Regions from separate parts of the Microbacterium sp. SORGH_AS_0969 genome, predicted to be linked through region 3. Evidence: predicted binding sites of a transcription regulator. Region 3 holds the regulator's gene; each other region holds the start of a gene.

Region 1 (5,402 bases), 2.8 Mb from region 3:
GCGGGCAGAAGCAGCGCGTCGGCATCGCGCGCGCCCTCGCCCGCAACCCGAAGATCCTGCTGTCGGACGAGTCCACGAGCGCGCTCGACCCCTCCACGACCGCGCAGATCCTCGATCTCCTCCGCCGGATCAACCGCGAATACGGCACGACGATCCTCGTCGTCACGCATGAGATGGACGTCATCAAAGACCTCGCGCACGAGGTGGCCGTGATGGCCGAGGGAGAAGTCGTCGAGCACGGGAGCGTGCTCGACACCTTCATCCGTCCTCGCGCCGCCGCGACGCGCGATTTCGTGGACACCATCGTCCCGCGCGGGCTCCCGCGGCGCGTCGTTGAGCACCTGGGCGGCGACGGACTCTGGCGCATGCTGCTCCTGGATGCCGAGGTCGAGCAGCCTCTCATCACGGGCCTGATCCGCCATGTCGGCGTCGACGTCAACATGCTGCACGCCGACATGACGCAGATCCAGGATCACACCGTCGGGCAGCTGATCGTGAAGGTCACCGGCTCCCCGGAGAAGGTCCGCGAAGCGCATGGCTATCTCGCCGCGCGCGTGGTCGAGCTCGAGGAGGTGGCCGGATGAACGGCGACAAGTGGACGCTCGTCACCCCCGACATGTACTTCCGTGCCCTCGGCGAGACGCTGCAGATGCTGGGCGTCTCGCTCGTGCTCGGATCGATCCTGGGCGTCGTCCTCGGAGCGATCCTCGCGCTCACACGCCGAGGCGGGGTTCTCCAGAACACCGCCGTCAACGTGGTTCTCGCGACCGTCGTCAATCTCATCCGATCGCTGCCGTTCATCATCCTGCTCGTGGCGATCCTGCCGTTCACCCGGCTGCTGGTGGGCACGAGCATCGGCGTCTGGGCCGCGATCGTCCCTCTCACCGTGATGGTCGCGCCCTACATCGGACGCCTGGTCGAGAACTCTCTGCTCGAGGTTCCCGCGGGGGTCGTGGAGGCGGCGCGGTCGATGGGCGCCTCTCCGCTGCAGATCTTCTGGCGGTTCCTCCTCCCAGAGGCGCGCGGCTCCCTCATCCTCGCCATCACCATCGCCACCGTCGGCCTCATCGACGCCACCGCGATGGCGGGCGTCGTCGGCGCCGGCGGCATCGGCGACCTCGCGCTGTCGTACGGTTACGAGCGGTACGACGGATTCGCGATGGTGATCACCTGCGTGACCCTGATCGTTCTCGTCCATGGCATCCAGGCGCTGGGCTCCGCGCTCGCGCGCCGCTACCGGCGGCGCTGACGGTGGTCGACTTCGAACCCGCAGCCCGGGTCGACGCCCTCCCTCCGAACTTCTGGGGGGCGATGGATGCCGAGAACGCCCGGATCGCGGCTCTCCCGGGGCCGCGGTTCATCGACGTGTCCAAGGGCAACCCCGATTTGCCGACGCCCGAGCGCATCGTCGAGGCGATGCAACGGTTCGTCGCCGATCCCGTCAACCACCGCTACCCGTCGTACGCAGCGCGCCCGTCGCTGCGGGAGGGCGTGGTGCAGCGGTACCGGGAGGACCACGGGCTCGATCTCGACCCCGACTCCCAGGTGGCGGTCTTCCACGGTTCGCACGAGGCGCTCATGGCTGCGGTGCTCGGACTCGCCGATCCCGGGTCGACGGTCGTGCTTCCCGACCCGGGCTATCCGATGTACACGTCGGCGGTGGACCTCGCTCAGGCACGGGCGGCGACGCTCCCGCTCGTCGGGCCGGATCATCAGCCCGACTTCGCGGCGCTCGCGCACCTCGACCGTGCGCGCGTGCTGCTGCTGAACTACCCGAACAACCCGACCGGGGCGGTGGCGACCCCGGCGACATTCGAGGCGGCGATCGCCTTCGCCGACCGCGTGGGAGCCGCCTTCGTGCACGACTTCGCGTACTCGTCGCTGGGCTTCGAGGCGCGGCCGCTCTCGGCGCTGGAAGTCGACGGCGCCGACGGGCGCACCGTCGAGGTGCAGACGCTGTCGAAGACCTACAGCATGGCGGGATGGCGGGTCGGTTTCGCCGCCGGCAATGCCACGATCATCGCGGCCATGCGCCGCTACCAGGCCCACGCCTTCAGTACGATGTTCGGCGCGACGCAGGAGGCCGCGGCCGCGGCGCTGCGCGGCGATCAGTCGGCCGCCGCCGACCTGGTCGAGGTCTATCGTCGTCGGCGCGACCTCGTCGTCGCGGGTCTGCGCGCGATCGGGTGGGACGTCATCGAGCCGCGGGGGACGTTCTTCGTGTGGGTGCGCCTTCCCGCGCGCACCGACGCCGTCGCGTTCGCCCGCCGCCTGCGGGAAGAGGCCCGCGTCGCGGTGGCCCCCGGCGACGGCTTCGGTCCGCGCGGACGCGGGCATGTGCGGCTCGGCCTCGTCGTCGACGACGCCACGCTGCACGAGCTCGTGGAGCGCCTCGCCTCGTTCTCGGCCGATCCGTCCGCCTGAAGCTTGCGCACGTCTCCCCGATGCAGCGGGTCGACAGGCCATACCCCGACGGCGCATCGCAGATCAGTGACGCGAAAAGCGCCGAGCGCCATCGTGTGACGGTGCTCGGAAACGACGAAGGTCCCGGATGCCGTGGCATCCGGGACCTTCAGACGATCTCGCTCGGGATCAGCGGACGACGACCGCCAGCACGTCGCGAGCCGAGAGCACGAGGTACTCCTCAGCGCCGAACTTGACCTCGGTGCCGCCGTACTTGCTGTAGAGCACGCGGTCGCCGACGGCGACGTCGAGGGGGACGCGGTTGCCGTTGTCGTCGATGCGGCCGGGGCCGACGGCGACGACTTCGCCCTCCTGCGGCTTCTCCTTGGCGGTGTCGGGGATGACGAGACCACTCGCGGTGGTCTGCTCAGCCTCGACCTGCTTGATGACGATGCGGTCCTCGAGCGGCTTGATGGAAACCGACACGGTCTACCTCTTCTTTCTCGTTACAGAAGACTTGTCAGCACTCACGCGGGGAGAGTGCTAATCCGAGTGTAGAGAAGCGCTGGCACTCACGCAACGCGAGTGCCAACACAATCGCGCACCTAGGCTGAATCGGTGGATACCCGCGAGCTGACCGCCCTCCTCACGCCCGAAGGCCTGCGCCTGCTCGACGAGGTGGGCCGGATGGAGTCCACCGACGACGCGGCGCGGGCGGTGTCGCGACTGCGTGCCGCCGGCCACTCCCCCGACCTCGTGTCGGCGGTCGTCGGTCAGGCGCGGCTGAGGGCGCGCGCGACGACGAAGTTCGGACCCTTCGCCGAGCGGATGCTGTTCACCCGGGCGGGCCTCGAACAGGCCACGCGCCTGTCGATCGCCGCGCGCCACGCCGGTCGGTTCCGTGCCGCGGGGATCACCCGCGTCGCCGATCTGGGATGCGGCATCGGCGGGGACGCTCTCGGGATGGCGGGTCTCGGCATCCGGGTCCGGGCCGTCGACGCCGATGAGGTGACGGCCGCGATCGCCGCGTACAACCTCGCCCCCTTCGACGACGCCGTGACCGTCGCGCACGCGCGCGCCGAGGACGTCGACCTCGAGGGAACGGATGCCGTGTGGCTCGATCCCGCGCGACGGACCGCCGGGCATTCCGAGACGCGACAGGTGTCGTCGGCCGAGTGGTCCCCTTCACTCGATTGGGTTTTCGCGCTGGTGAAGGAACGGTCCGGCGGGGTCAAGCTCGGACCCGGGTTCGACCGGGCGCAGATCCCCGACGACCTCGAGGCACAGTGGATCAGCGCGGACGGCTCGACCATCGAGCTCGTCCTCTGGTCGGGAGCGCTCGCGCGCGAGAACGTGCGCCGCGCGGCGCTGGTCGTGCGCGGAGACGATGCGTGGGAGCTCACGGCTCCGGCCGACTCCCCCGACGTCGAGCCGCGCGAGCTCGGGGCGTTCGTGCACGAGCCGGACGGAGCGGTCATCCGCGCGCGGCTCATCGGCGAGGTCGCTCGCGCGCTCGACGCGGGGATGCTCGCTCCCGGCATTGCCTACCTGACCTCGGACGCGCCGCTCACGAGTCCCTTCGTGTCATCGTTCCGGGTGCGCGAGCAGCTCCCGGCGGACCCGAAGAAACTCGGGCAGGCGCTGCGTGCGCGCGGCATCGGGACGCTCGAGATCAAGAAGCGGGGCATCGACGTCGATCCCGCGGTGCTGCGCAAGAAGCTGTCCCTGCGCGGCGACGAGGCGGCGACGCTCATCCTCACGCGCATCGGCTCGAAGCGGCTGGCCCTCTTGGCCGATCGCGTCTGAGCCCGTCACGCGGCGAGCTGCGAGAAGCCCCAGACCAGCCACCCGGCGCTGAAGACGGCGGACAGCAGTGACAGCACCAGCGCCCATGTCGCCGCGCGTCGACCATCGTGGGCGCGACGCAACGACATCGTCGCGACGATCGCGGCCACCGCGCTGAGCGGGAGCAGCCACCCCCAGAAGAACGACGACGCCAACGACGCGATCGCGAGCAGCAGGGCCCACGGCGCGAGCGAGGGCGGCGGCCTCGGGGCCGGGGGCACGTAGGGGATCACGTGGTCGCCGAAGGCCGCCATCTCGAGTTGCGCCGTGGCGAGGCGGCCCTCCTCCGCGCCCGAATCGACGGCCGCATCCGGCTCGACCGGAATGGAAGGAGTGGTCTCGTCCGCGACCGCCTTGCGCGCGCGCCGGGTCGGCGGCGACGCCTCGCTCACGCGGGCGCTCCGGATCCGGATGCCGGGGGCTCGGCATCCGGATCCTCCGCCACCTGGATCTCGGTGACGGGGAGCGTGGAGTCGGCGCCGAACGCGAGGGCCGACGGACGACGACCCGAGGCGATGAGCTCGGCCGCGAGCGCCGCGATCATCGCGCCGTTGTCGGTGCAGAGCCGCAGCGGCGGAATGCGGACGGCCACGCCCGCGGCGGCGGCCCGTTCGAGGGCGACGTCGCGCAGGCGCTTGTTGGCGATCACACCGCCGCCGAGGAGCAGACGCGGCACGCCGTAGCGCTCGCAGGCGTCGAGGGCCTTGGTGACGAGCACGTCGACCACGGCTTCGCGGAACGACGCCGCGACATCGGCGACCGGGACGGGCTCGCCCGCCGCCTCGTGCTGCTCGACCCACCGGGCGACGGCGGTCTTGAGGCCCGAGAACGAGAAGTCGTAGCGGTGGGATGCCATGTCGGAGCCGCGCGAGAGCCCGCGCGGGAAGCGGATGGCGGTCGGATCGCCGGAAGCCGCAGCGCGATCGATCTCGGGACCGCCGGGGTAGGGCAGCTTCAGCAGGCGCGCGACCTTGTCGAAGGCCTCGCCGGCGGCGTCGTCCATGGTCTCGCCGAGAAGCTCGACATCGCTCGTGAGGTCGCGGACCAGAAGCAGCGAGGTGTGTCCCCCGCTGACGAGGAGCGCGACCGTGGGGTACTCCAGCTCCCCGCCGTCGGCGTCGAGGATGTCCGCGGCGATGTGACCGACGAGATGG
Region 2 (5,402 bases), 830 kb from region 3:
CGACCACGACTATGCGGGGATTCGTCATGCCCTCACGCAACGTCATGTCGTGGACCCGCGCCAGCGCCTTGACAGCCGTGGTGGGTGACGCGCTTACGCGAAGGTGGCGGCGGGGAGGCTGTCGTCCGCGGGTTCCGGCACGACGTACAGACCGGTGGGGGAGTTCGCCGTCGACATCAGCGCTTCGAGCCACGCGCGGTTCACCGCCGGCGGACGTCCGCCGTTGAACTTGAACACGAGGTTCGCTCGGGGGTGAAGCCACACAGCGGTACGTCCGCCGCCCGTGCTGATGTCGTCCTTCCACACGAAGTAGAACGGCTCGCCCCGGCGCAGCTTGTTTCCGATCACGACCTGGAGGTGCGCCAGGAGGCGATCCTCGAAGTCGTTGCGAACGCCGCCCTCGTAGATGAACTTGCCCACGTATCCCTCTCCGCGGGCCATCCCGCTGCTGTGTCCGTGTCATCGAAGCCGCTCGCGAGCTCCACGCGGCCCGGCGCGCGCCGAAGGACGGCCGCTTTGCGTACGAGTCCCCGCACTTTCGCGTCGTCGGGTGGGCCGGCCTAGGTAGTTTTCCCCGTAGTCCTCGTCCTGCCCGTGGCGCTGTCAAGGGGCGGGGCGGTGCGCGTCGCCCGCGATGGGATGAAGGGGTTCAAACGAAAGGACCTCTCATGAGCGACGCCTCGATCGACCCGTCCACCCCCGACGTTCCCGTCACCGACCCCGACGGCGGTCTCTCGGGTGCCCAGCCGTTGCGCGACGGCGACACTTCCATCGAGCCCGATCCCGCGCTCGACCCCGCGCAGGCGGAGTGGGATGCCACGACGGCCGTCGATGCCGGTGTCGACCCCGAGGACATCAACCCCGCGACGGCCACCGGTGCCGACCCGGCCGAGATCCCCGCGGACGACAGCGACATCCCGCTCGAGGACATCCACCCGGAGTCGACCGGGACCGACTCGCAGGGGGAGGACCCCGGCATCGTCGAGCTCGGTGAGGAAGGCCAGGGCGACCTCGCTCCCGAAGACCTCTGACCGCTTCGCGTCGCCCCCGGCTCCTGCGGCGGGGCGGCGCGGGGCGAAACTCCTGAGTTTCTGTGGTCCAGCGGGCAGCAGGTCGCGGATCTCCACCCCTGCGCCACACTTCTCAGGAGTCTCGTCCGCCGCGAGAGCGGACGGCGTCGTCCGTAACCCGCAGGCGCAGCGTCCGCAACGGTGTCGCCGCCAGCCGCAGACGTGCGCCGGCGTACGGCACGCCGCCGCGGAGCCGGAGTCCGACGGCCGCCCAGCTGCAGAGGCCGCGCTCGATGGCCCAGACCGGCACCCACAGCGCCGCGGACCGTGGGTAGACGGCCCCACCGCCCGCGCGACGGCGACCGAGTTCCCCGAGCCCGATCACCGCGAGGGTGAGGAAGGCCAGGATGCCGCGCCGCCGACGCAGGCGCCACACGACGGGGATGATCGCCAGCTCGGCCATGAGCCGCACCGGCTGGGCATGACTGTCGTACGCCTGGCGGACGCGCTGCGACCAGAACCGGCGCGCGGACGGAGGTCGTCGGGGCACGAAAAGGTCGCGCCGCGCGCGTACTCGCCCTCCGCCTGCGCGCACGGTGCGCTCCATCTCGCAGTTCTCGAACAGGGCGTCTGCGTCGTATCCGCGAGGCAGGGCTGACCGGCGGAGCCCATACGTCCCGGGGTAATCGGCTCCGAGGGCGCGGTTCACGAGCGACCGCGCCGTGTCCCAGTGGGCGTGCCAGGGGCGCGGGAAGAAGACGTTCTGCGGCTTGACCAGGTCGGCATCCTGAAGCTCCGTCACGAGGGCCGCGAGGGTGTCGGGCGTGTGGCGCACGTCGTCGTCGGCGAGGACGACGCGCTCGTGACGAGCGACCGCGAGCCCGCTCAGCACGCCGCGGACCTTGCCGTTCGCCCCGCCCTCGACGGCGGGCTGCACGTGGCGCACGTGCCCTCCCCACGCGTGGGCGTGCGCGCGGAAGAGCGCCGGCGCGGAACCGTCCACCACGGTCACGTCGATCCACCGCGAGAGGTCGCGCAGATAGGCGGTCAGCTCGTCGAGGTCGTGGTCGTCGTGCCACCGCAGCGGCAGCACGTACTCGGCGTCGACGCGCACGGCTCAGTCGTCGGTGCGGAACCCGGATGCCTTGTGGGTGCCGTCGCAGTAGGGCTTGATCGTCGACAGGCCGCAGCGGCAGAGCGCCACCGTGCGCCGGGTTCGGGCGACGGGCTCGCCCTCGCTCGTGCGGATCTCGGCGTCCCCGCGGACGAGGAGCGGACCGTCGGGGTAGGCGGTGATGGTGACGGGGTCGTCGCTCATCGTGCATCCTCTTCACGCAACGACGATTCGCCCCGCGACCAGGCGTCGAGCATGTGCCGGCCCACCCGCGCATCGACCTCGAGGCACACCGCCGCGCCGAACAGGATGTCGGCGAGCAGGTCGGGGCGGTCTTCGGCGAGGGCGCCGGCCAGGTCGTGTCCGGCGATCTGTTCGTGCACCGCATCCGCTTCGACGTGCTCGTCGAAGTACTCGCAGACGTCGTCGTCGAACCCGAGCCGACGTAGCCCCTCGGCGTAGAGACGGTTGGGGATGGACGAGGTCATCTCGAACGCGGCGAGATGCCCGACGATCGCGCCCAGCAGGCGCCGATTGAGGCCGAACATCGACATGGCGTTGTGCGATGCGAGGGTCACGGCTGGCACCTCGTCGATGTACGCTCCGTACTCGGCATCCAGGCCTGCGGCGCGGACCGCGCGGGCGAAGAGGGTCGCGTGCACGCGGTCCGGGCGGCCGCCGCCGTACTCGTCGGACTGGATCTCGACGAGCGCCGCCTTCGGGCGCCCGGTCAACCGCGGGATCGCCCACGAGTGCGGGTCCGCTTCCCGGAGCGTGTAGATCGTGCGCTGGACGAGGAACTCGCGCGCCTGGTCGAGGGTCGCCTTCCGAGCAAGGTGGCGCGACAGGCTCGGGCCGGTGTCGGCGCCGGTCATCGTGAAGAGCGCGCGGGCCACGGCATCCGCTGTCGCCGCCGGAAGCGCGGGAACCTCGACGCTTCGCCGCAGCGAGAGATCGAAAGCCGTCTCGATCACGCGGCGCGTGGCGATGAGGCTCGGGTTCCACTCCAGGTCGGCGCGGAAGGCGGGGATGGATCCGTACGACGACGCGTACAGCGCGAACAGGGCCAGCTGCAGATCCTCGTCGCGTTCGATGTCGACGGATGCCGCGACCGCGGCGTCGGCGAGAGCCGTGTGGGCGGTGACGGCACCGTGGACGAGGTGGTCGAGCACGGCGGCGCTGACCGGGCCGCGCGGACGGAAGGGCAGGGTGGGCGCGACGGCGCGATCGTCCGGGGGGCTCAGGGGGGAGGGGATGGTGACAGACACCTCGGCACTCTGCGGCGGTCAGCGCGCTGCGCCGAGGGCCTTGACACCGAGCGCGGGCACGACCGGCCGTGCCCTCCGCGCACGCGGCGTTTGCCCCGCGCGCACGGCGGGGCGCGCCCGTCGCCCACCTTCACGGTTGCGCCCATGCACCGCGCGCAGACGGCGAGGGGGCCGGCCCCGGAAGGCCGGCCCCCTCGTGGTGCGACTCACTGCTCGATGAGCTGCGGGGTGCTCTCGTGCGCTTCGATGACGCCGTCGTGGTCGTCGGTCGAGACGGCGATGCGGCGCGGCTTCGCCTTCTCGCTGACCGGGATCGTGACGCTGAGCACGCCGTTGCGGTACGACGCGCTGATGTTGTCGGTGTCGATGCCCTGGCCGAGGTTGAGCTGCCGCACGAACGAGGCCGTCTCGCGCTCGCGGGTGATCCACTTCACGCCTTCGCCCGAGGAGAGCGTGCGTTCGGCGCGGATCGTGAGCAGCTGACCGTCGACGTCGATGTCGACCGATCCCGGGTCGACGCCCGGGAGGTCGGCGGCGAGGACGTAGTGGTCACCATCGCGGTAGAGGTCCATCGGCATCCGTCGCGGTCCGCCGCCGCGGCGAGCGTCGAGAAGGGTCGACGCGAGGCGGTCGAGGTCGCGGAAGGGGTCGTAGGTGGCCATGTCGATACTCCTTTTCGATCTGTCCGTTGAAGTTGAGTCGTGTTCGCTCAACTGCGACCAGATTAGCACTCTCGGGATGAGAGTGCCAAGACCCCGGGTGCGCGATTGTCACGCACTCCGTGGCCGACGACAACCCCCGTGCCGAACCCGTCGAGCGACCCGTTTCGTAGCCCCCAACGCGCCACCCCGGTCGACCGACCGAGCATCCCCCCACGGCGCGGTGAGGAGAGACGATGTACTTCCACCGGCAAGAGCTCCAGCATTCCGCGACCCCCGAGAAGCCCGACGCGGTCTACGCCCGCAAGCTCCAGGAGGTGCTGGGCGGGCAGTACGGCGAGATCTCGGTCGCGATGCAGTACCAGTTCCAGGCCTGGAACATGCACATGCCCGGCAAGTACCGGGATCTCGTGTTCGGGATCGGCGCCGAAGAGATGGGCCACGTCGAGATGCTCGCGATCATGATCGCCCAGCTGCTCGAGAAGGCCCCGCTCGGCATCACCGAGGAGGCCGTGCAGAACGACCCGACCGTCGCCGCGGTCATCGGCGGCACCGACATCCAGCACGGGATCGTCGCGGGGGCCGGCGCGCGCCCGGTCGACTCGATGGGCAACCCGTGGCAGGGCAGCTTCGTCACCGCGAGCGGCAACCTCCTCGCCGACTTCACGGCGAACGCGAACGCCGAGATGCAGGGGCGCGTGCAGGTCGCGCGGCTCTACCACCAGACCGACGACCACGGCGTGAAGGACCTGCTCGCGTTCCTGCTCGCACGCGACACCATGCACCAGAACCAGTGGGCAGCGGCCGCCGCCGAACTGCAGGCCGAGGGGCTCGAGAAGCTCCCGGTGCCGAGCAACTTCCCCCTCGACAAGGAGGATCGCGACGTGTCGTACCAGTACATCAATTTCAGCGACGGGAAGCAGGCCGGAGACGGTACCTGGGCCTCGGGCCCGACCCCCGACGGCAAGGGCGAGTTCACCTACCTGCCGGAGCCGCCCGCGGGCGTGCCGATGCCCCCGCCCACGCACCCCGACGCCCGGTTCTACGGCACGACCGAGCTGCCGAACACGGTCGAGAAGCTCGCCGGTCGCGCGCAGGACGCGCTGCACAAGGAATGAGCGGGGCGGATGCCGCGGTGCCGGGGCCCTCGACGGTCTCGGCACCGCGGAGCGGAGCGAGCTTCCCCGCGATGCGCGCGGCCAAGGTTCCCCGGGCGATCGTCGCGGGGCCGTACGGCCATCCGTTCCATCCGGTCGCGGTGACGATCCCGATCGGGGCGTGGTCGTCGAGCCTGGTGTTCGATCTGCTCGGGCTCGCCGCCGACGACCCTCGGGCTTTCGCGACGGGCTCG
Region 3 (5,402 bases):
ACGATCACCAACCAGCGCAAGCCCGCGACCGAAGCCCTGGCCGGCTACACCGACCCGAAGCCCATGGTGTTCTCGGGCATCTACCCGATCGACGGCAGTGACTACGCGGAGCTGCGCGAAGCGCTCGACAAGCTGAAACTCTCGGACGCCTCGCTGCAGTACGAGCCCGAGACCTCGGTCGCCCTCGGCTTCGGGTTCCGCTGCGGATTCCTCGGCCTGCTGCACCTCGAGATCATCACCGAGCGCCTCTCGCGCGAGTTCGGTCTCGACCTCATCACCACGGCTCCCTCGGTCACGTACGAGGTGACCACCGACACCGGCGACACGGTCTCCGTCACGAACCCCAGCGAGTACCCCGACGGTCGCGTGGCCTCGGTGTCGGAGCCGATCGTCAAGGTCGGCATCCTGCTCCCGAAGGACTACGTCGGCACGGTCATGGAGCTCTGCCAGTCGCGCCGCGGAACCCTGCTCGGTATGGAGTACCTCAGCGAAGACCGCGTCGAGCTGCGCTACCACATGCCCCTCGGCGAGATCGTGTTCGACTTCTTCGATCACCTCAAGTCCCGCACGCAGGGCTACGCGAGCCTCGACTACGAACCGGCCGGTCAGCAGACCGCCGACCTCGTGAAGGTCGACATCCTGCTCCAGGGCGAGAAGGTCGACGCGTTCAGCTCGATCGTCCACCGCGAGAAGGCCTACGCGTACGGCACTCTCATGGCCGAGCGCCTGCGCAAGCTCATCCCGCGCCAGCAGTTCGAGGTGCCCATCCAGGCCGCGATCGGCGCGCGCATCATCGCGCGCGAGACGATCCGCGCCATCCGTAAAGACGTCCTCGCCAAGTGCTACGGCGGTGACATCACCCGAAAGCGCAAGCTCCTCGAAAAGCAGAAAGAGGGCAAGAAGCGCATGAAGATGGTGGGCCGGGTCGAGGTGCCGCAGGAGGCGTTCATCGCCGCCCTGTCGGGAGACGTCGAGGCCAAGAAGTAGAACGGGAGGCATCATGCGTCGGCAGAACTTCACCGATGACACGGTCGACTACGCCGCCGTCGGCGCCACCCAGGCGCACGACCTGATGCAGTACCCGCCGGAGCACTCGGTCCCCGCCGAAGACGCGTGGCGGATCGGCAGCGGCGAGGAGCGCTTCGCCGCGGCCAGCGAACTGCTGCTGTCGTGGGCTCCGCTGCGTTCGGGCGATCTGAGCATCAGCGATGTGCGTCCGGCATCCGGAGGCGGATACTCCGGCGTGGGGTTCGACGCCGACGGGGCACCCATCGCTCCGAGCAGCCTCGAGCCCGAGCAGCGCTTCGCCGCCGACGGCACGCCGTTCGTCAGCCCCGGTACGGGAGTACGCCTGCACGGCAAGGTCGACGGGCACCGCGCCGACGCCGAGCTGCGCGTCATCTCGGTCTTCGAAGAGCCCCGGCGCGTCGGCTTCATCCTCGGCACCGTCGGGCACTCGAACGTGAGCGGCGAGGAGCTTTTCATCGTCGAGTGGCGCGACAACGACGAGGTGTGGTTCGTGGTCCGCGCGTTCGACCGGCCGACCGTGCCCTCGTACCGTCTGTTCACGAGCCGCCTCCGCCGCCGTCGGCGGGCGCTCTTCACGCAGTACCTGCGCGCGATCTCTCCGCTGTACACGTCCTGATGGGCGGACCCCTTCCCCTCGGAGACCCCGCTCCCGCCGATGGGCGATTGCCCGACGACCTGACGATCGATCCGACGACGGACTTCGGCGTCTACCTGCACGTGCCGTTCTGCCGCGTTCGCTGCGGATACTGCGACTTCAACACCTACACCGCGAGCGAGCTCCGCGGAGCGCGGCAAGACGACTTCGCCGACACACTCGCGGCCGAGGTGCGCCTGGCGGGCAGGGTGATGGATGCCGCGGGCCCCCGCCGCATGGCATCCACGGTGTTCTTCGGGGGAGGCACGCCGACCCTGCTGCCGCCCGGCGACCTCGCGCGGATGCTCGACGCGGTACGGACTGAGTTCGGCATCACCGACGGCGCCGAGATCACCGTGGAGGCCAACCCCGACACGGTCGACGATGCCGTGATGGAGACGCTGGCGGCCGCCGGAGTGACCCGCGTGTCGGTCGGAATGCAGTCGGCTCGACCGCACGTCCTGGCGGCTCTTGACCGGACGCACGACCCCGCGAATGTCGCGACCGCAGTCGCGTCCGCCCGCCGAGCCGGCCTCGATGTCTCGCTCGACCTCATCTACGGCGCACCGGGGGAGTCTCTCGACGATTGGCGCGCATCGCTCGAAGCGGCCTCGGTCCTCGAGCCCGACCACATCTCGGCCTACGCTCTCATCGTCGAAGACGGCACGAAGCTCGTGCGACAGATCCGCTCGGGCGCGGTCGCCATGCCGGATGACGACCTGCAGGCCGACATGTACGAGCTCGCCGACGAGGTGCTCGCCGCCGCCGGGTACGACTGGTACGAGGTGTCGAACTGGTCGCGGGGCGTCGCCCACCGTTCGCGGCACAATCTCGCGTACTGGCGGGGGACCGACTGGTGGGGCTTCGGCCCCGGTGCCCACAGCCACGTCGCGGGACTCCGCTGGTGGAACGTCAAGCACCCGGCCGCGTACGCGCAGCGTCTGGCCGCCGACGAGTCGCCCGCCGCTGCGCGAGAGCGGCCCGACGAAACGGCTCGGCGTCTCGAATCTGTGCTGCTGCGCAGCCGGATCCGCGAGGGTCTGGCGGTGTCGGAGCTGCACGGCGAGGGCCGCAAGGCCGTGGCCTCCCTCATCGCCGACGGTCTCGTCGAGGGTCCGGATGCCGTGCGCGGGCGCATCGTCCTCACCCGGCGCGGGCGCCTCCTCGCGGATGCCGTCGTACGGGCCCTCACCGCCTGACGCTGCCCGCAGTCGGGCCGAGTCCACGGCATCCGCGAGCCCCCGGCGACGACGCGCGCCGATCCCGTAGAATTGGCACTCACGACTTCGGAGTGCCAAACGGGAGGAGCAGCTCATGGTGTCGGAACGCGGCCTTCAGGTGCTCCGCGCGATCGTGCAGGACTACGTCGACACACGCGAGCCGGTCGGCAGCAAGGCCATCGTCGATCGTCACGCGTTCGGGGTGTCGGCCGCGACCATCCGCAACGACATGGCGCTGCTCGAAGACGAAGAGCTCATCGTCGCGCCGCACACCTCCTCGGGCCGCGTCCCCACGGACAAGGGGTATCGGGTCTTCGTCGACCACCTCGCCGAGCTGCGCCCGCTCTCGAGTGCCCAGCGCAGCGCGATCACCTCGTTCCTCGACCAGGCGGGCGACCTCGACGACCTGCTCGCGCGGACGGTGCGCGCACTGACGCAGTTGACCGGTCAGGTCGCGATCGTGCAGTACCCGTCGTTCGCGCGGGCGAACGTCACTCACGTCGAGCTCGTCGCGCTCGGCGGGCCGCGCGTGCTCGTCATCCTCGTCACCGACACCGGGCGCGTCTCGCAGCGGATCGCGCTCGTCCCGGCCGAACCCGCCGAGCCCGAGATCGTGCAGCTGCGCGCGCGGGTGGGTGCCGTGCTGGTCGGGCGGAGCGTCGCCGACAGCGTCCAGCGAGTGGCCGACGCCCTCGCCGACGGACCGCGCCCGGGCGTCGCCATCGACGCGATCGCCGACGCGGTACTGCGCGTGGTGGGCGAAGAGCTCGAGGAGTTCCGCCAGGATCGCCTCGTGATGGCGGGAGCGGCGACCCTCGCCAAGCGCGAGCAGGACTTCCGTGGCAGCATCTACCCGCTGCTCGAGGCCATCGAGGAGCAGGTGACGCTCCTGCGCCTCATGAGCGAGATGGTCGCGGACGACAAGGGCCTCTCGGCCAGCATCGGCCGCGAGAACGAGCCGTTCGGTCTCATCGAGGCGTCCGTCCTCGCGAGCCGGTACGACGGCTCCGCCGGCGGCGCGCGGGTGGGTCTGCTCGGCCCCACCCGCATGGACTACTCCTCCAACCTCGCGGCGGTCCGCGCCGTCGCGCACTATCTGACCCGGATGCTCGAAGACGACGACAGTTCCCGCTGACGACGAGCGCGACGAACCCCCCGCGACGAGCACCCCACCGAGAACGATCCCGCGCAAGCGGGCAGGAAGGCGACTGTGGCTGACCACTACGAGGTCCTGGGCGTCGAGCGCGACGCCAGCCCCGAAGACATCAAGAAGGCGTACCGACGCCTGGCGCGCCAACTGCACCCCGACGTGAACCCCGGAGAAGACGCGTCCGAGCGCTTCAAGCTCGTCACGCACGCTTACGACGTGCTCAGCGACCCCGAGCAGCGCCGTCGCTACGACATGGGCGGCGACCAGAACCCCTTCGGCGGCGGGGGAGCGGGCGGCTTCGGCGGTTTCAGCGACATCTTCGAGACCTTCTTCGGCGGAGCTCAGGGCGGCGGGGGCCGCGGGCCGAGGCCCCGTTCACGGCGTGAGCGCGGTCAGGACGCGCTCGTGCGCGTGACCCTCAGCCTCGGCGATGTCGTGTTCGGCGTGCATCGCGACCTCGAGGTCGACACCGCCGTGCTGTGCGAGACGTGCCAGGGCGCGTGCACGGCTCCGGGCACGAGCGAGGTCACGTGCGACATCTGCCACGGCTCGGGCCACGTGCAGCGCACGGTCCGCAGCCTCCTCGGCAATGTCGTCACCAGCCAGCCCTGCAACGTCTGCCAGGGTCACGGCACGACCATTCCCTACCCGTGCAACACCTGCCAGGGCCAGGGACGCGTTCGCGCGCGCCGCACCGTCTCCGTCGACATCCCCGCCGGCGTCGAATCGGGTCTGCGTCTGCAGCTCCCGGGCTCGGGCGAGGTGGGTCCCGCCGGCGGCCCCAACGGCGACCTGTACATCGAGGTCACCGTCGAGGCGCACGAGGCCTTCAGCCGCGAGGGTGACGACCTGCTCGCCACGCTTGAGGTCTCGATGCCGGACGCCATCCTCGGCACGACCACGACGATCGAGTCGCTCGACGGGACCGTCGACCTCGAAGTGCGTCCCGGCGTCCAGTCGGGCGACGTGCTGACGATCAAGAACCGCGGCATCACCCCGCTGCGCGGAAGCCAGCGCGGCGACCTCAAGGTGGGCGTGCAGGTGGTCACCCCGACGCGCCTCGATCACAAGGAGCGCGCCCTCATCGAGGAGTTCGCGAAGCGGACGAGGGCCCCGAAGCCCCGCCTGGCCGAGCACCAGCAGGGCATGTTCGCGAAGTTCCGCGATCGTTTCCGGCACTGACCGTGGCTCTGCATTTCGTCACCGACGAGGCGGCATCCGCTCAGCTCGGTGACATCGTCGAACTCACCGGCTCTGAGGCGCACCACGCGGCCGCGGTGCGTCGGGTGCGCGTCGACGAAGCCGTGACGCTGGGGGATGGGCGGGGGACGTGGCTCTCGGGCCTCGTGACCGGGGCGTCGCCGAAGCA

Evidence for each region. The regulator HrcA, encoded in region 3, represses chaperone genes, less so after heat shock. The targets are predictions, from matches to a motif close to TTNGCACTCGNNNNNNNCGAGTGCNAA.
Region 1: a site for HrcA is predicted at 2,969-2,995, ahead of groES (co-chaperone GroES). Genes of this name have one in related genera too.
Region 2: a site for HrcA is predicted at 4,117-4,143, ahead of QE388_RS11370 (Hsp20/alpha crystallin family protein). Genes of this name have one in related genera too.

What each region holds. Positions count from the first base shown of each region.
Region 1 is NZ_JAUTAG010000001.1:512,900-518,301, forward strand. It holds gene QE388_RS02315 (methionine ABC transporter ATP-binding protein) at 1-584, shown strand, start outside; gene QE388_RS02320 (methionine ABC transporter permease) at 581-1,249, shown strand; gene QE388_RS02325 (aminotransferase class I/II-fold pyridoxal phosphate-dependent enzyme) at 1,252-2,424, shown strand; gene groES (co-chaperone GroES) at 2,593-2,889, opposite strand; gene QE388_RS02335 (class I SAM-dependent methyltransferase) at 3,022-4,209, shown strand; gene QE388_RS02340 (hypothetical protein) at 4,215-4,640, opposite strand; gene tsaD (tRNA (adenosine(37)-N6)-threonylcarbamoyltransferase complex transferase subunit TsaD) at 4,637-5,402, opposite strand, start outside.
Region 2 is NZ_JAUTAG010000001.1:2,441,069-2,446,470, forward strand. It holds gene QE388_RS11340 (NAD(P)/FAD-dependent oxidoreductase) at 1-28, opposite strand, end outside; gene QE388_RS11345 (ATP-dependent DNA ligase) at 94-420, opposite strand; gene QE388_RS11350 (hypothetical protein) at 669-1,031, shown strand; gene QE388_RS11355 (glycosyltransferase family 2 protein) at 1,144-2,124, opposite strand; gene QE388_RS11360 (CDGSH iron-sulfur domain-containing protein) at 2,128-2,328, opposite strand; gene QE388_RS11365 (iron-containing redox enzyme family protein) at 2,325-3,392, opposite strand; gene QE388_RS11370 (Hsp20/alpha crystallin family protein) at 3,599-4,054, opposite strand; gene QE388_RS11375 (manganese catalase family protein) at 4,288-5,169, shown strand; gene QE388_RS11380 (DUF2231 domain-containing protein) at 5,166-5,402, shown strand, end outside.
Region 3 is NZ_JAUTAG010000001.1:3,274,061-3,279,462, forward strand. It holds gene lepA (translation elongation factor 4) at 1-987, shown strand, start outside; gene QE388_RS15360 (DUF1990 family protein) at 1,001-1,645, shown strand; gene hemW (radical SAM family heme chaperone HemW) at 1,645-2,862, shown strand; gene hrcA (heat-inducible transcriptional repressor HrcA) at 2,978-4,018, shown strand; gene dnaJ (molecular chaperone DnaJ) at 4,094-5,215, shown strand; gene QE388_RS15380 (16S rRNA (uracil(1498)-N(3))-methyltransferase) at 5,218-5,402, shown strand, end outside.